3 regions of the Paenibacillus sp. J31R30 genome follow, and region 2 is predicted to be linked to each of the others. Evidence: riboswitches for the same ligand, from Rfam matches in the RefSeq annotation. Region 2 holds a riboswitch; each other region holds the start of a gene.
What was found. Region 2 has a riboswitch for cyclic di-AMP ahead of AC58QO_RS18210 (APC family permease). Riboswitches for the same ligand answer to the same signal wherever they lie in the genome.

Region 1: another riboswitch for cyclic di-AMP. It lies ahead of AC58QO_RS18880 (C40 family peptidase); the one in region 2 lies ahead of AC58QO_RS18210 (APC family permease).
Region 3: another riboswitch for cyclic di-AMP. It lies ahead of AC58QO_RS28620 (hypothetical protein); the one in region 2 lies ahead of AC58QO_RS18210 (APC family permease).

What each region holds. Positions count from the first base shown of each region.
Region 1 is NZ_JCAUAV010000005.1:25,411-31,217, reverse strand. Features, by position in the region: gene AC58QO_RS18900 (methyltransferase domain-containing protein) at 443-1,336, shown strand; gene AC58QO_RS18895 (YdeI/OmpD-associated family protein) at 1,366-1,815, shown strand; gene sugE (quaternary ammonium compound efflux SMR transporter SugE) at 1,830-2,150, opposite strand; guanidine-I (ykkC/yxkD leader) riboswitch at 2,237-2,339, opposite strand; gene AC58QO_RS18885 (MSMEG_1061 family FMN-dependent PPOX-type flavoprotein) at 2,405-3,016, opposite strand; gene AC58QO_RS18880 (C40 family peptidase) at 3,164-3,634, opposite strand; cyclic di-AMP (ydaO/yuaA leader) riboswitch at 3,638-3,776, opposite strand; gene AC58QO_RS18875 (hypothetical protein) at 3,945-4,763, opposite strand; gene AC58QO_RS18870 (M1 family metallopeptidase) at 4,847-5,807, opposite strand, start outside.
Region 2 is NZ_JCAUAV010000004.1:290,776-296,582, forward strand. Features, by position in the region: gene AC58QO_RS18200 (polysaccharide deacetylase family protein) at 1-482, opposite strand, end outside; gene AC58QO_RS18205 (YqkE family protein) at 563-823, opposite strand; gene AC58QO_RS18210 (APC family permease) at 869-2,704, opposite strand; cyclic di-AMP (ydaO/yuaA leader) riboswitch at 2,806-2,958, opposite strand; gene AC58QO_RS18215 (GNAT family N-acetyltransferase) at 3,168-3,629, opposite strand; gene AC58QO_RS18220 (MFS transporter) at 3,787-5,229, shown strand; gene AC58QO_RS18225 (NAD(P)/FAD-dependent oxidoreductase) at 5,304-5,807, opposite strand, start outside.
Region 3 is NZ_JCAUAV010000014.1:13,057-18,863, reverse strand. Features, by position in the region: gene AC58QO_RS28635 (APC family permease) at 1-1,471, shown strand, start outside; gene AC58QO_RS28630 (APC family permease) at 1,624-3,450, shown strand; gene AC58QO_RS28625 (hypothetical protein) at 3,465-3,989, opposite strand; cyclic di-AMP (ydaO/yuaA leader) riboswitch at 4,335-4,504, shown strand; gene AC58QO_RS28620 (hypothetical protein) at 4,622-5,092, shown strand; gene AC58QO_RS28615 (alpha/beta fold hydrolase) at 5,163-5,807, opposite strand, start outside.

The DNA of each region.
Region 1 (5,807 bases), on a different contig from region 2:
CCGCGCTCGCGGTGCCGCCGGCGATTTAACGCCCTTTTAGGGCGTTATTGCCTCAACTCGGCACGCTTCTGGCAGCTTTAGCGCCCTTTTGGGGTCTTATTCGGCGCAATCGCGCCACGCTCGCGGTGCCGCCGGCGATTTAACGCCCTTTCAGGGCGTTATTGCCTCAACTCGGCAGACTTCTGGCGGCTTTAGCGCCCTTTTGGGGTCTTATTCGGCGCAAATCGCGCCGCGCTCGCGGTGCCGCCGGCGATTTAACGCCCTTTCAGGGCGTTATTGCCTCAACTCGGCACACTTCTGGCGGCTTTAGCGCCCTTTTGGAGCCTATTGAATGGTTACGGGGTTCGGCGCCAGCACACAAGACCTTACCTCATACATCATAATAAATGTTAACATGGTATATAATATGTGTTACAATATTTGAAAAAGGAGGCATCTAAACATGGAGGATAAACAAGACAAAACGAAACGACTCTCAGTTTATTTGCCTGAGAAAGTGAAGTCCGAACTAGAACAGATGGCTGAAGACACGGGCTTGTCGATGACACAACTGATCGTCATGGCGACGCAGGGGCTGTTAGCGAATTACGCCGCGCAAGGCGGAGCGATTTTTGCGGATTTGCTATCAGCGAGACATCGCATCCTTCACGAGGTGAAAGAGAAGCAGACGCTTTTGGACCAGGAAAAGCTGAGCATGCAAGCCTACTACGGTGCACGAGCAGAGGAGTATGAACGGATTTATCACCGCGAGGATGCGGAATATCAACAAGAACTGGCCTTTCTGTCCGATATCATTAAGAAGCAGGTGGAGGGACGCCGAGTGCTGGAAATCGCCTGCGGCACTGGCTACTGGACACAAATTGCAGCTGAAACCGCGACGCAGCTTGTGGGGGTAGACATACGCCCTGAGGTACTGCGCATTGCAGAGTCGAAGCCATGGACGAAGGGAAATGCTGCCTTTAGGGAAGGCGATGCGTATGAGCTCTCGGAGGTACGAGGAGAGTTTGATTATGGGCTGGCGAATTTCTGGTTTTCGCATATACCGCGCAATCGGATCGACAGCTTTTTACAAGGCTTCCATGAAAGATTGGGCAGCGGTGCGCAGGTTTTTATCGCGGATAACGTGTATGTACCTGGAAGAGGCGGCGAGCTCATCACTTATGCGGATAGTGAAGACACCTACAAAAGACGCGAACTAGCCGACGGCTCCAAGCACGAAATTCTCAAGAACTATTTTAGCTACGAAGAGCTGAATGACATCTTTCGACCGCTATCGCAACACTTGCGGATATTCGTGGGGGGCAGCATCTGGTACGTGAGCTATACGATCAAATAATCCACACTATTCCGTAGGAGGCATCGACCATGAGTGTAACGTTCCATACGACCATTATGAAAGCACACAATAAGAATGCTACTGGGATTTCTATTCCCGAAGAGGTCATGACCACGTTAGCGGGAGGCAAAAAGCCAAGCGTTTCCGTGACCATGAACGGTTACACATATCGCACAACAATCGCGGTGATGGGGGGAGAATATCTGATTCCGCTCAGTGAAGCCCACAGACAAGCCTCTGGCTTGAAGGCCGATGACCCCGTCGAGGTCACATTGGCGCTGGATCTCGCCCCTCGGACGGTAGAGGTCCCAGCCGATCTTCAAGCCGCTTTGTCTGAAGCAGAAGGTGCCGCTCAGCGATTTGAAGCACTGGCTTTTTCCAAGCGCAAAGAATTCGTCCGACAGGTCGAGGACGCGAAAACGCAAGAGACACGCCTCCGCCGGATTGCCAATGTTGTTACGCAGATGAGCGAGGTGTAAGAGCCTAACACTACTTAGTGCCCCGACGTGAATTTCAGCCCGAGTACACCGACCAAAATCAATACCATAAACAAGATACGAATTAAGCTGATCGGTTCATTGAGGAAAAGTGTGCCAATGATAATCGCGCCGACAGCACCGATTCCGGTCCATGCGGCATAAGCCGTTCCGATGGGCAAGGTTTTCGTGGCTGAAGCTAAGAAATAAAAGCTAACGATCATCCCGAGAATCGTGATAATCGTGGGAACGAGCCGTGTAAATCCGTTGGAAAATTTCAATGAGATGGCCCACACCACCTCGAAAACACCTGCAATGACCAGGTATAACCATGCCATTATGAACACTCCTTCATGTAAGTATTATGTCGTCAGTGCCACAAAAAAAACAAAGAAAAGCCCGGGAATATCGCACTGCTGCGATAGACTCCCGGGCTTTTCTCCCTCCGTGACCACAGCGTATCCGCTGTGTGTTTTCCCTTGGACCAGCCGGCGAACATGCGCCGCGGAACCCTAGAAAACGACATGCCGTTATTATAGGATGGCTCACATGCTATGTCAAGTTACACTTTTTGGCTATTTGCTCATTAAGCCTAATCCTCCAACGCAATCCCGTTCAACGCGACATGCGCGCGGAACATATCCATGCCGTCCGGCTGTTCCTGCTCAGGTACCCATGTAGCGGGATCCCAAATCTTCGACAGCTTGAGCGCGCGGCTGCAATGCACGAAGCATTCTTGCACCTCGACGCCGACAGCGGCGATCGGTGACTTCCCGTTTAGCTGCATGGTCGACAGCAGCTCCTCGTCCTTCGTCAACCAAGCGCGGCCATTGACGCGGAGCACCATCTCGACGCCTGGGATGATGAACAGGAGACCGACTTCCGGGTTGGTCAGCAGATTTTGCATCGAGTCTAGTCGGCGATTGCCAAGTCTTTCTGGGAAGACGAGGCGGCGTTCATCCACAACCCGTACGAATCCTGCGGCATCCCCGCGGGGAGACACATCGCTCGAGCCGTTAGCATTCGACGTAGAGAAGAAGAATAATGGCGATTTTGCAATGAACGCACGTGCGTGCTCGTCGATTTGATTAATAACCTTATGTTGAACCGCAGGATGAGGCTCCCCAATAACGGCTCTAATCTCATCGATGGATCGTATAATACCGGGAAATGGGGGTGATGTACTATTTTGTGAAGTGTCCATACTAGCCAATCCTTCCTCAAAGCCCATGGGCTATTACTTATCTTTGTTTTACTCATCTTGTGGCCGATACACACGTTCAAATGAATGAAGCCCTGCAAGCCGCTCTTACGAGCAAAGCTTGCAGGGCTTCATTCTGTGCCGAGAACATTACTTGGATTCAGCAGTTAGTTGATTGTAGATATCATCCCACAGAACACGTCTGGCGGATACATATCGCTTCGCATAATAGGATTCGCTCAACTTATTCTTCACAACACCTTGATTCGTAGCGGAGTGAACGAATTCACCGTCTCCGAGGTACATACCTACATGAGAGATACCGCTGCCATCCGTGTTGAAAAATACAAGATCGCCCTTACGAAGATCTTTTTTGTCAACCCAGTAGCCTTCGCCGTTTTGTGATTTGGAGCTGTGTGGAAGATCGATGCCGAATTCGCCGAATAAGTAGGACGTGAAACCAGAGCAATCGAATCCTTTGGTTGTCGTTCCTGCCCATCTGTAAGGCGTTCCTACAAGCTCGTCTACCGCTTTATCCATATCGGATGCCGCGAAAACGCTTCCTACACTAACACTCAAAAACAAAACAAGACTAAAAACAAGACCAACAAATTTCTTCAACTGCTTGTCTCCTTCCGGTGCCTACGAGGTTAGCTGGAGGGTTCGGTTGAAGGTTCCCTATGATCCCTGTCTTGCAAGATCAATTCACCCGGAGTGGTTCCCCCGTTTCCCCATAAACTGAGGAATTCGGCATGAAATATTTGGTTTTTTGATGCTAGTCCTTGTAATTCGTCATAAAGAATGAAATTCCTCTTTTAAGTTTAAAAATTAGGCTAAAAATAAGTGGAATAGTTCGGAAAAAAGACAAAAAAAAGCCCCTTTCTCAAGGAGAAGGGGGAGAATGTTTGCCTATTCGCTGTTTTGCTGGATATTAATTGGATATTTTGGCTGAAAGTAGCTGATATTGGGAAGAAATGCCCCAGATTTGGATGAAAATGTGAAAAAGTGGGTACAGCTGATAAATGATTAGCGCTACCAGACCTGCCCACAAGTAGGTGGCTGTGACCGTGACACCTGCCAATAGTCCTGCGAAAAGTAAGAGGGTAATGGCAAGTCCGACAATCGGCAGCGAATATCGAAAGAAAGAGATGACTGTCGATGTGATCCCTAACTTGGCTGCGATCGCGAATTGGACATACATAAACAGAAGCTGCAGGAGAAATCCGTAGACCAGTAAACTGAGAATCCAGGGCAGAAGCTTGAGAACAACCTGCTCATAGGAGCTGCTATGCCCTAGAATATACGTAGCTTTCGGGAAAATCCAGATCAGTGGAAGCAGGGTAAATGCGATCCGGATCAGATACACAAGCAGGAAAGGGAGCATGAGCTCCTTCATCCCGCGAAAGAAACGGTAGCCAGCATTCTGGTGAGCGTGCGTGAGCGAATAGTAAACACCGCCATTTAAGAGGGGCGTTAGCAGCATGCGGGCGCATAAGAGAGCAGCGAGCCACCAGAGATAAGAATAGCTAAGATCAGTTTTGAGTAATTGAAACTGGCCTTCTGCTAGAAAGATTTGCAAAGCCTGCTTGGGCTGCTCAGCACCAGGGAATCGATGCATGAGGGGGACGAGTATTCCCTGCACTAGCTTATACAAGAGAATACCCCAACCCATTTGATACAGGAACAAAATAATGGTGGCAAAAGGCTGCGCCATAGCTGCCCTGAAGCCGGATTTGATATAGGTGGCCAACGAGGGTCCCTCCTTAAAGTTTTCGTTAGAAAACTGGCTTCGTAAGCATACGCTGAGTTTGTCATAAGACGTAAGCCATGTCCTTACCAGGCGACTGAGCCGAATATGGCTTGCAGGAGTTGAATAATGCCGAGATTCCACCGGATTTGCCACTTTGTATTTAATTGTGTTTGATAAAAGTTGTTGATGTGCTTATTTTCGAGTATGAGCGTGTATTTGGGATCAATGCGCACCCAGTCGACAGGGGACGTATGCGATAATTTGAACTCGATGCTGCCTTCCTTGCCATCCCATGTTTTATCAAGCGTTGTGCCATCTGCAAAATGGAACTGAATCGGCACCTCCGGCGAGTTGCCGCCATGTTTAACAATGCGAACTGTACTTTCGTAAGTCTCGGATCCCTTAGTGCCCTGAGGCCGAACGTTGACACTCGCGACGGAATAATCCATCATCATATCGCCGTACACATACTGATTGAAGAAGTCATCCCATTTCGTTTTGCTGACATCCTCCACAACCTGTTGGAAGTCCTTCGTCGAGGGATGCTTGAATTGCCATCTTTGGAAATAGGTTTTCATAATTTTATCCATGACTTTGGTTCCGACCTGCTGCTCAATCGCCTTTAGTACGAGCTTGCCGCGTGTGTACACATTTTCCGCATACTGATCATGTCCTGTGTAGGCCCAAGCTTCTTTCTGCAGCCCGTTAGGTGAAGTGATGTAGCTGGATTCTACAGGTAAATTAGGGGCATCCCCATATTCAGCTTCCATGACTTTATCTTCCGCATAAGAGGTAAAGCCTTCATCGAGCCAGGCTTCCTCGAATTCATTGCTGGCGACGAGTCCGTAGAAGAATTGGTGGCCTATCTCATGGACAACGACACGCTCCAGTTCTAAGTCGGGATCTTTGTCGCTGGCACCCCAAGCGGTGACCAAGGTCGGATATTCCATGCCGCCGGCGCCATTCCCGCCTGGTGGCGGTACAACGATGGAAAGCGTAGAGTACGGATACGTTCCGTACCACTGGCTATAGCGCGATAGCGCT
Region 2 (5,807 bases):
GTGGTCGGATTCGCAGCAATCCATCTTGCATTGATGAAGAGCGTTGCTGGAATCTGCTCCTGAATCAGATACTGGATCAGCTTCTCATCGTAGCCGCTGCCGTCCTTCCCGCCGCAAGCATCAAAGGTGAGAGCAATCACTTTGTCCTTCGTAAGCAACCGAGTTTTCACACCGGGAACACGCTCTCCCCATTTCGTTGGTAAGACGGAGGCGTAACGTGCGATCAATGTTTGTTCCATCGACGCGAAAGCTGGAACAGCCTCAACCTCTGCATTTTTCGGATCATTTGATGGTTCTTTTGCTGGTACATTTGTTAGACTGCTTGATGATGGATGGGATGATGTCGTCGCTGCAGGTGACGCTGTCGGGCTGCTCACAGGTGTCGTCATCGCTACGCTCGTGGGTGAGGACCTTGATGGCTCAGCAGTAGTTAGCTGTGTCGGGGGTGTGGTTCCTGCAGTCGCAACTGATGTCTCCACCACCTTAGCCCCCTCCTCCCCTACACACCCTGCAAGCGCTGTCATCGCACATATAAAGAAAAGGAGGCACATCGTGCGCCCCCTCATTTGTGCTTCCGCCAATCTAATTTGCTTTTCTCCAGCTGATAAGCAAAATCATTTTCAAGACGCTTCTCTTCCGCCTTGCGAGCCGCTTCTACCCTGGCTCTCTCTGCGTCCTTCTTCGCTTGCTCTTCCGCTTTCATCGCGTCAGCCTGGGCTTTGAGTCCTTCCAAAATTTCCGGACGCAGCAGATCCTTCAGGGTTGCTGGTTTATCTTGCACGCTAGCCGCAGCTGGCGTCATTTTAGCTTTCTTTTTCACCATAATAAGGTCACCTCGTCTACATGTTCTCCCTATTATTGTACACGTCTATTGGTGTAAATGATACGGGACTGTCGCAACAACGATATCCTTATCGGCTTGAAGCTTCGAGCGAATACGCGCCGCAGACTGATTATGGAGCAGACGGTGCCACCATTTTTTTGGCATGAATTGCGGGAGAATAACCATGATAGACTGCTTCTCTGACACATGCGTGTCGATACGCTCAATGAATTCAGCCAGCGGCTTCAAGATCGTTCTATACCGCGACTTGAACACTACGAGGCGAACACCTGGATCCCAGATTTGCCATTTCTCCTGCATCGACTCCTCATCTTCATCCGAGAAGGAGACATAGAAAGCAATAACGTTAGGCGAGAGTGACTTCGCATAGTTCAGCGTTTGCTCTACAGCTTTATGAATCCCGGCCACAGGTACGATAATGACGGGTTCTTTGGTACAAACACGGTCTTGTGTGATATCGATGCGCAGCTGGTTGGCTACGTCATCGTAATGGTGGCTGATCTTCGTAATGATCCAGAGTAGAATCGGTGTCACGATAATGACGATCCAAGCGCCTTCGCTAAATTTCGTCACAGAGAATATGATGAGAACCGCGAAAGAAACGATGCCGCCTAAACCGTTGATGATCAATTTGCCGATCCAGCCGGATACGCGCTCCTTCAGCCATTTACGTACCAAACCTGCCTGAGCCAGTGTAAAGGATAAAAATACGCCGATCGCATAAAGCGGAATGAGTGCATCAGTCTTCCCTTTAAAGCCAATCAGAAGCAGACTTGCCAGCACGCCAAGCGTGATGATGCCATAATGATACGAAAGTCGATCTCCACGGAAGGAGAACATGCGCGGGAAGTTTTTGTCTTGGGCCATGATTGACGCCAAGATGGGGAATCCATTAAAGCTCGTATTAGCAGCTAGCACTAGAATAAGCATCGTCGCGATTTGAGTCGCATAGTACATCACGCCGCGTCCAAACGCTTGCTCGGTCACCATCGATAGAACCGAAGTGTGCCCGTTATGATCTGGGGCAATTCCATACCCTAAGGCGATCAACGTTACACCACCGAAGACGATTGCCAACAGGCCGCCCAAGGAGATGAGCGTGCGTTTAGCATTTTTGACAGATGGCGTTCGGAAATGCGGGACAGCATCGGAAATTGCTTCGATGCCTGTTACAGCTGAACAACCCGAGGAGAACGCCTTAAGAAGTACGAATAACGTTAATGAGTTCGTCGCAGCGTTAGGTGTGAAATCAATGGCATGCGTATTAAGTGAGCCGGTCATTAAATCGAAGATACCTTTACCTACTAACAACAGGATACAAAGGATGAAAAAGTACGTCGGAATCGCAAAAACGGTTCCTGATTCGGAAGTGCCTCGCAAATTAATCCAGACCATGATCCAAACCAGAAAGATGGTAAGCGGAACAATATACGGTACTGCAGAAGGAAAGGCCGAAGTAATCGCCTGCACACCTGCCGAGATCGAAACGGCCACGGTCAAGGTATAATCGATCAGCAGTGAGACACCTGTTAGTCGCCCCCACACCATGCCTAAATTTTCTTTGGTAACCATATAAGCGCCGCCACCCATCGGGTAGGCTTCAATCACTTGCCGATAGCTGAGCACAAGCAACAAAATCAATGCGATGATCGAAATCGCAATCGGCAAGGAGAATGCAAATGCAGCAATTCCCACGGTTGCGAGCTCTAACAGAATTTGCTCCGTCCCATACGATACAGAAGATAAGGCATCAGAAGACAGGATGGGGAGAGCTTTCCAGACAGGCATTTTCTCCGACTCAATCTCACTCGACTTTAGCGGCTTACCAAACACAATTTTCTTCAATGAATCACTTGTCATTTCGTGGTCGTTCCTCCAATAAAAGCTAATCTCAATGTACTAGTTGGGTAAAAATGACGCAAAAAAACACAAGGATTGACCTTGTGTTTTAAACACATGTTCTCCTTTCTCACGACCGCTTACGAGGTTAGCTGTCGGGTTCGGGCCGCGAGAAAATCTGCCCTAAAAGGTACTTGGTATCAGCACCATTATTCACCCCATGTTACTCGTGGTTCCCCCGCTTTTCTTAAAAGAAAATTAAGCGAAATATTCAACTGTTCATGTACGTGTTGAATACTACTCTCTTCTGTCAACATAGTAAAGGAGGGAAAAAACGTAAAAAGCTCTCTTCCACCTCTTCCATGCCCCAATAATTCGCTTACAATTACCTGATTCGTTGATTATCTTCCATTCTCGTAGGTACTCGAGGTATTTTGTGAAAAGTGACATGCTAGAACGATCATACCTGGATAAAACGAAGTAATTAGTTGGAAAAACGCCAGTTCATGGTGTAATTCACCCAATCTACGCGTGTTCCACCCCTTCTATCAAAAAATTGTTGTGCCCGATGATTGTCTGGTGCGGTGATCCAAGACATGTAGGCATAGCCGTTTTCCTTGGAATAGTTTTGACACTTCCGGAACAAGTCTTCTTCCGCAGCGGTTCCCCGAAATGGCTCTAGAAGGAACAGGTCGTTCATGATCGTAATAGGACTAGCCTTCATCGTGCTCCATGCAAAATACAGCGTCGCAAAGCCGATGAGCTCATCTTCCTTTTCGACCACAAACTGAATCCCCCCTTGCTCCTGAAGTAAGGTGCTGATCAGACGATGGATATCAGCCAACTCAGGCCGCGGCTTCTTATAAAAGCCGACAATATAGGCAACCATCAGCTCTGTTAATGCCTCCAAATCTTTCATTTCTGCTTTTCTTATCGCATGTCCCACTAGATTACCCCCTTGAATTTCAATGAATAATAATACATTTTAACGAATAAATATTCAGTTATCAACTATTTTTACCATGGCCAATTCGTTGACACATTGTACCCACCATGCTAATCTGTAACAAAATAGATTATAGTTAAGGATCGGATGGTGTACGATGTCAAACAATGCAATCACTTCTAATACTGGAACCACAAACGCTCAATCAGAGCTGCCTAGCCGCTTACGAGAAACGCCTGTCTCCTGGTTACTCTGCTTTACTATTGTACTGGTGATCATGAACACAATGATGTTCAATCTGGCTTTGCCCAAGATTTCCGTACAATTTGAACTCAGCCCCTCAACGGCATCGTGGATCGTCACGGGGTATTCGATCATTTTCGCTATTTCTTCTATTACCTATAGCCGCTTGTCCGACTTTGTACCCATTCGCAGACTTTACGTCATTGCTCTGCTTTCACTAGGCGGTGCATCCATCCTAGGGCTGTTCACGGACAGCTTTGGACTCTTGCTGCTTACAAGGTTGATTCAAGCATCTGGCGCAGGCGCGATTCCATCGCTCGGTATCGTTCTCGTAACCCGCTACATTCCGCTGTCGCGTAGAGGTAGAGCTATGTCGCTTATTTTGTCTGCCGCGTCACTCGGTCTAGGACTTGGCCCCGTCGCTGGCGGTTCCATCGTTCAATACTTGGGATGGCATTTCCTATTCGTCATTACTGGCATTACGCTTCTACTTATCCCTATCTTTCTTGTCTTACTCCCAAAAGAAAAAGCAGAAAGCGGCTCGTTCGATTTCATCGGTGCGCTGCTCCTAGGGATTGGGACGACGGGTTTGCTGCTCTTCCTAACGTCGAAGAGTGTCGTTGCCCTCCTCGTTGGCGTTCTTGCGCTTGCCCTGTTCGCACTGCGCATTCGCCGAGCCTCTCAACCGTTCGTACTGCCTGCCCTATTCGCCGATAAGCCTTATATGGCGCTTGGCGCAATCGGCGTGACTTCCTATATGATCAGCTTCGGCTTCCTGTTCCTCGCGCCTCAGATGCTTGCTCGGGTGTTCGGTTTAGCTCCGCTCACTTCGGGACTTTTGCTCTTCCCAGGTGCTCTGATTGCCATGCTGGTGTCGAACCGTGTCGGCCGCATCATTGACCGTTATGGCAATACGGCGTTGCTGCGCTACGTGCCATGGTTGATGCTGCTTTCTACCGTGCTGCTAGCCTTGACTGCCAGCTATTCCTACTACTGGATTGCCGCACTCTACATCTTAGTCAGCATCAGCTTCACAACACTTTCCAGCGCTGTATCCAATGAATTATCTCGGCAATTGACCAAAGATCGCGTCGGATCAGGGATGGGCTTGTTCCAATTGCTGCAATTTATCAGCGGCGCATTCGCCGTCGCACTCTCGGGCAGTACGCTAGTCTGGCAGAAGTCGTTGCCGCTCGAACGCGCTTTTGACAACCTCATCTGGGGCATGGCGGTGATTGCGATCCTAACGATCGGCAGCTCCATTTTATACAAAAGTTATGCAAAAAAGAGGCAAACAGAGCACTCAACTACGGAGACGGTAGGTAGAGCAGCTGTGCCTCAGACTGCAACTGAATAAATAAAAAGCTGATTCGAGAACTGTGGTCACTGCCACTGGGTCTCGTTTCAGCTTTTTTAGTTCGTTACTGGACATTAATTCGGCACGTGATAATTGCGGGTTCTGGATTTTTGCTTCCAAATCATTTTCTTCCAAATGAGTGGAATGCCGCCGATGAGGTATAAGTAACGGGCATCAATCATTTTTTTGATAAAAGAGGCCAGACGGCCCTTCACTTTCTTAACTTTGAGCAATCCTACAGCCTCACCTCGGCCCAAGGATGCGACAGTGCCTTTGAAATCATATACAAACGGCTTCAACTCTTTGCCTCGAACAGTCTGAATGAGATTCCTTGCTGCGTTATAGCCCTGTTGGACAGCAATTTGAGCATTCGCAGGATAGGGCGTACCTTCTGGGCTTGTAACAATCGAGCAATCACCGGTAATGAAGATTTCTGGAAATTGATACGAGCGCAAGCAGCTATCTACTTTTACCCGGCCCCGCTGAACATCGAACCCCGCTTGCTGCAGCAAGGAATTGCCGCGAATCCCCCCGGACCATACGACCGTGCCTGCGCGAATGAACTCGCCGTTGCCGAG
Region 3 (5,807 bases), on a different contig from region 2:
CTTGACCGTAGCAGTAAGTATATCCGCGGGTACTGATGCGGTCACGTCAGCCTTTCCGAGTCTGCACGCATATACGGTACCTATTGCACTCGCGCTTGTGCTTTTTATTACGATTCTCAATCTTCGCGGAATAACAGAGTCGGCTTCTATTTTAGCCTATCCCGTGTATTTGTTTGTGGTTGCGCTATTTATTCTCATTTGTGTCGGTATGTATAAGATATTTACAGGTCAAATTTCTCCTGATTTGCATGCTCCCTTAGGGACATCGGTTACGGGGATTTCCTTATTCATCTTGTTAAGAGCCTTCTCATCGGGCAGCTCGGCTTTAACGGGGGTTGAGGCCATATCCAATGCCATTCCCAACTTTAAGGAGCCTGCCCCGCGAAATGCTTCCAAAACATTGATCGCCATGGGTTTGCTATTGGCTATTCTATTCGCGGGCATTATTTACTTAGCGTACTACTATGGCATTTCGCCAATGGAAAAGGAAACAGTTGTTTCCCAAATCGCAACGGTCACGTTTGGTCGCAACATCATGTATTATGTCGTTCAAGGTACAACCGCGATGATTCTAGTTCTCGCGGCGAATACAGGATATTCCGCGTTTCCCTTGTTAGCGGTTAATCTGGCCAAGGACAAATTTATAGCCAGAATGTTTACGATGCGTGGAGACCGTTTGGGGTATTCGAACGGGATTATTTTTCTGGCAGTTTCCTCAATGCTGCTCATCATCGTATTTAAAGGGCAAACGGAGCAGCTAATCCCTCTCTACGCCGTGGGTGTATTCATTCCATTTACGCTGTCACAAACCGGCATGTTGATGAAATGGATACGGGAGAAGCCAGGAGGTTGGCTGCTTAAATTAACCGTAAATTTGGTCGGTGCGCTCATGTGCTTCATTGTCATGATGATTTTCTTTATCACCAAGTTTGGACAAGTGTGGAGTGTGCTTATCTTCCTGCCACTGATTGTTTTCATTTTTCATCAAATCAAAAAGCATTACGATGCCGTCGGCGAACAATTACGATTATCATCTTGTGAACCAGCAATCCCGATTGAAGGAAATGTCATGATCGTGCCTGTTGCGGGCTTTACTCATGTGGTCGAGAATTCGCTTAACTATGCCAAATCGCTGTCCCCAGATCAGATTATCGCGGTATATGTGGCTTTTGAGCGGGATGTTGAAAAGCAGTTTGAGCAGAAGTGGAATAAATGGCAGCCAGATGTACGGTTAGTCACCCTGCACTCCCATTATCGGAGCATTGTGCATCCCTTAACGAAATTTATTGATACGGTTGAACATAAAGCGGCGGAATCGAATTTCCGGGTAACGGTGATCATCCCTCAGTTTATCCCGAAGCGAAATTGGCACAACATTCTCCACAATCAATCGAGTTTGTTGATCAGGGCATTCCTGCTGTATAAGCGAAATCTGATCGTGACGACGGTGCCATATCATTTAAAAAAATAGGGAGGAATCGGTAGCAGACGTATAAAAACAGGATATATACGTTTTACAAAATAAGCCAGTAGGCGTAATATACTAGTGAGAATATCTGAGCTTGTACCTGATAAAGGGCTGCAAGGAATTCTACTATAAAGTTATGGCGGTGGAACGATTTAGTGCTATCTTCTCTGAAAAGATTTTTAATTGGTCGACCGTTAAAGTCAACGGAATTAGGGGAACAGAAACTTAATAAAACGAAGGCATTAGCCATTCTCTCCTCAGATGCCTTGTCCTCTGTTGCCTATGGCCCCGAGCAAATATTAATCGTCTTAATGACAGTTGGTGCTGCTGCGATTTGGTATTCGATACCGATTGCAATTGGTGTTTTAATTCTACTCTTGGCACTCATCTTGTCCTATAGACAAATTATATTTTCGTATCCTCATGGCGGTGGAGCGTATGTCGTGTCCAAGGAAAATCTGGGTAAGTATCCTGGACTCATTGCTGGAGGCTCCTTATTAGTCGATTATATCCTAACAGTGGCAGTAAGTGTGTCTGCAGGCACGGATGCGATTACCTCTGCATTCCCAAGCTTACATTCGTATAATGTCATCATCGCAGTCGCCTTTGTACTTTTTATAACGACCTTGAATTTAAGAGGCGTAACGGAATCTGCTTCTATTTTAGCGTATCCGGTTTATTTATTTGTTGTGGCATTATTCATTTTAATTGGCGTTGGCATTTACAATATCTTAACAGGCCAGGTTTCTCCGAATGTACATACATCCTTAGGTACACCCGTTGCCGGGATTAGTTTATTTCTACTTTTAAAAGCATTTGCCTCAGGGAGTTCTGCTTTAACAGGTGTTGAAGCGATCTCGAATGCGATTCCGAATTTCAAAGAATCTGCTCCTCATAATGCCGCTAAAACATTAGCCGCGATGGGCACATTATTGGCGCTGTTATTTGCTGGAATCGTATATTTGGCCTTTGAATATGGCATAGTTCCTGCTGCTGATGTAACTGTTGTTTCGCAAATTGCGGAACAGACCTTTGGACGAAACTTTATGTATTTCTTCATTCAAGGAACAACCGCATTGATCTTAATCCTTGCTGCTAACACAGGATACTCGGCATTCCCGCTGCTCGCAGTTAATCTTGCGAAAGATAAATTCATTCCTAGAATGTTTACCATTCGCGGTGACCGATTAGGCTATTCCAACGGGATCATCATTCTTGGGGTATTATCCATTGTGCTGATTATTGCTTTTAAAGGAAAGACAGAGCATCTTATCCCACTTTATGCCGTCGGCGTATTTATCCCATTTACCCTTTCTCAGACGGGGATGGTGGTCAAATGGGTGCGAGAAAAACCCGAAGGATGGATGTCCAAGCTCATCATTAATACAACTGGGGCTGTGATCAGCCTGATCGTTTCGATGATGTTCTTTTTAACCAAGTTCTCGCAGGTCTGGCCAGTTCTAGTTTTCTTGCCTATGATTATCTATCTCTTTCATCGCATTAAACAGCATTATGAGGCCGTTGGTGACCAATTAAGACTTACAAACCGTAAGCCTGCTATCCCCATTGAGGGGAATGTCATTATTGTTCCTGTTGCCGGTATCACGCATGTGGTTGAGAACTCATTAAACTATGCCAAATCGCTTTCACCTCACCAGATTATTGCCGTGTACGTCCCCTTTGAACGAGAAGATGAAGCTTTGTTTGAAGAAAAATGGGAGAACTGGCAGCCTGATGTGAGACTAGTGACACTGCATTCGCCTTATCGAAGTATCATAAACCCATTAACGAAATTTATTGACACGGTTCAGCGTAAAGCCGGTGAATCCAACTATCAGGTTACCGTTATTATCCCCCAATTTATTCCTAAAAAAGGCTGGCACAATATCCTGCATAACCAATCAAGCTTACTCATTCGTGCACATCTGCTGTATCGGAGAAATGTGATTGTAACAACAGTGCCGTACCACTTAACGAAATAAAAAATGGGTAGCCCTTACTTCACAGTGGGGCTACCTTTTCTCATTAAGATTTCCATCTGATGCTCTTCACTCACCCGTTTCATGAACCCATGAAACTCTTCCTCTGTTTCACATACGGCAGTATGTTCCAGCCAAACAAAGAATCTCTTCTTAAGAATGGCTGAAGCATGAAGAGGGTATGTCAGCCGAGATTTTATGATATACAACCCAGGTGAAACTTCATTCCACGGTGAGTTGAAAATCGTACGGATAGATAATCGAGTCCGATTCTCCCAATCCTGCTTTTTTTGCTTGTTTCTTATCGACTGATACATTCTCATAATCATGTGATGATCGGATATTTCAGTCCATGATGAAAATCCTGACAGGATAGCATCTTGTGTGATCTCGGACTTTTCTTTAGAAAACCAATAACCAACAATAATAGGGAAATGATTTTCTTCTTCTAGCCATAAGACACCGAACCACTCGTAATTTAAATCAATCGGATTCAACAAATGAGATGCAATACCTAAATAATAGTGGGGAAAGGAAGTCATGACATTACTCCTTCTTGACTTAGTCTCAAAGTCGGTAGTGAATGAATATGCCATAATTGTATGTTTGAAACGTATAAAAAGGGGGTAAAGAATGGATAGCAAACGTATAAAAATAGAATAAAAACGCAAATCCGTTGGTTTTCTAAACGTCGCTGGGCTAATGGTCGACTACTGCAAAATGGTAAAAACGGGAGTAAGCCGAAGCATTTCTATCGAAAATGCATGTGATTTATAATTGGACGCGCTTTCATAAACAGTGAAGGTCACAGATTGCAAAATAATTGTCTCCAGCGTATTTTACATTCTAGAGCAATCGGCGTAACATTCGTTTCAGCAACAACATAAAGATGCAAAACGCTGAGTTCCCGCAAGGGAAACGGGGGAACCAACCGAAGCCGATCGGAAGTAGAATCGGTTTCTCGGGGTGAATCTAAAGCAAGCGCAGCTTGCCAAAGTAGGGCACTTCCAAGCCCGAATCCGACAGCTAACCTCGTAAGCGAATTGGGAGAGAACAACCTTCTTTTCGTGGTGTCCACAGCGCGTAATTTCACGCTGCTTCGAGCCCGAGAGTAGAGATTCTCTGCTCTTTGGCTTCTTTGTGTTGTTCACAAAATGAGGAGAGTGACTCTATTATGTATCCCGAACCCCTGACTCTAGTAAGAGAATCAGACGAACGTACCAAACTTACGAAGGAATGCAAGATTACCCGTATTGAATGTTTTCAATTTGATTGTGAACTATCGGATAAGCTGCTGCCTGGACATGGCACGGACTGTCATTGCGGTTTATTGACGATTTCAACGAATCTTGGAACATGCGGATTAGGGCAATATGAAATTCCATGCGGCAACTTAAAGGGAGATTTCGTACGATGGGCTGTGGTCTTTCAAAAGCTCAAAGGTCTTACCCTGAAGGATGGTTTGGATTATGTTCATCAGAGACAAGAGGCATGGGGAGAAGTGCGAACACATTTAATTGTATCTGCATTAACGAATTTATCTGAAAAGCTAGAGAACTCATCAACTGCAACAGTACAAGAACTACCTTGCCTATCTGATCGCACTTATTTATTTGAGCATTCTGGGGCTTATATCACTTTCTAAATACTCGATATCATTGTAAAGAGCACCTCTACCCACTTATGGATTCTAGTGGATGGAGGTGCTCTTTGTCTTAACTAGGATTGGCCGGAATGAGGATTTCTGGCAATGGATGCCCTGCGATCCATGAAGATACTGTTTTAGAAAAGAGAGCTGGTTTCTCCAAGGGCCAGTTATGCTTAGCTCTTCTTACAAAGTAACTCTTGGAGCTTGGGTAGGAAGCGCATAGGTGAAGCAGAGATTGCTGGATAGAAGCCCCTTCTTTCTCGCCTGCCATCGCGAGCATTGGCGGAAGCTTTTGATGAGAAGCAATGTCGGGTAACTGAAATTCAAGATTTTCTCTGGTAATTCTTCCTGATGTGCGCCAATCCTGCATAATGAAATCTTTCCGAACCTCTTCAAAATGCTTCATCGGGATACCCCATTGATTCATTTTAGCGCGAATGAGCCAGTCCTGATGTTTAATTGGCAAAATGAATTTATGCATAAAAGAGATCCATTGCAGCGAAATAGATGGCTTGGTACAAACGCCGCTGACCAGAACGCTAGTCACCAACTCAGGTGCTATAGCACTCAATTGAAGTGCCACTTGTCCTCCAACATCTAACCCAATAACATGCGCACGATTCCCACGAGCCTTTTTCTGAATGAGTTCAGCCATGTGCTCAGCCGCATTCGGAATGGAGAAAATACCTCTGTGTATGCTTCCTCTGTGTTC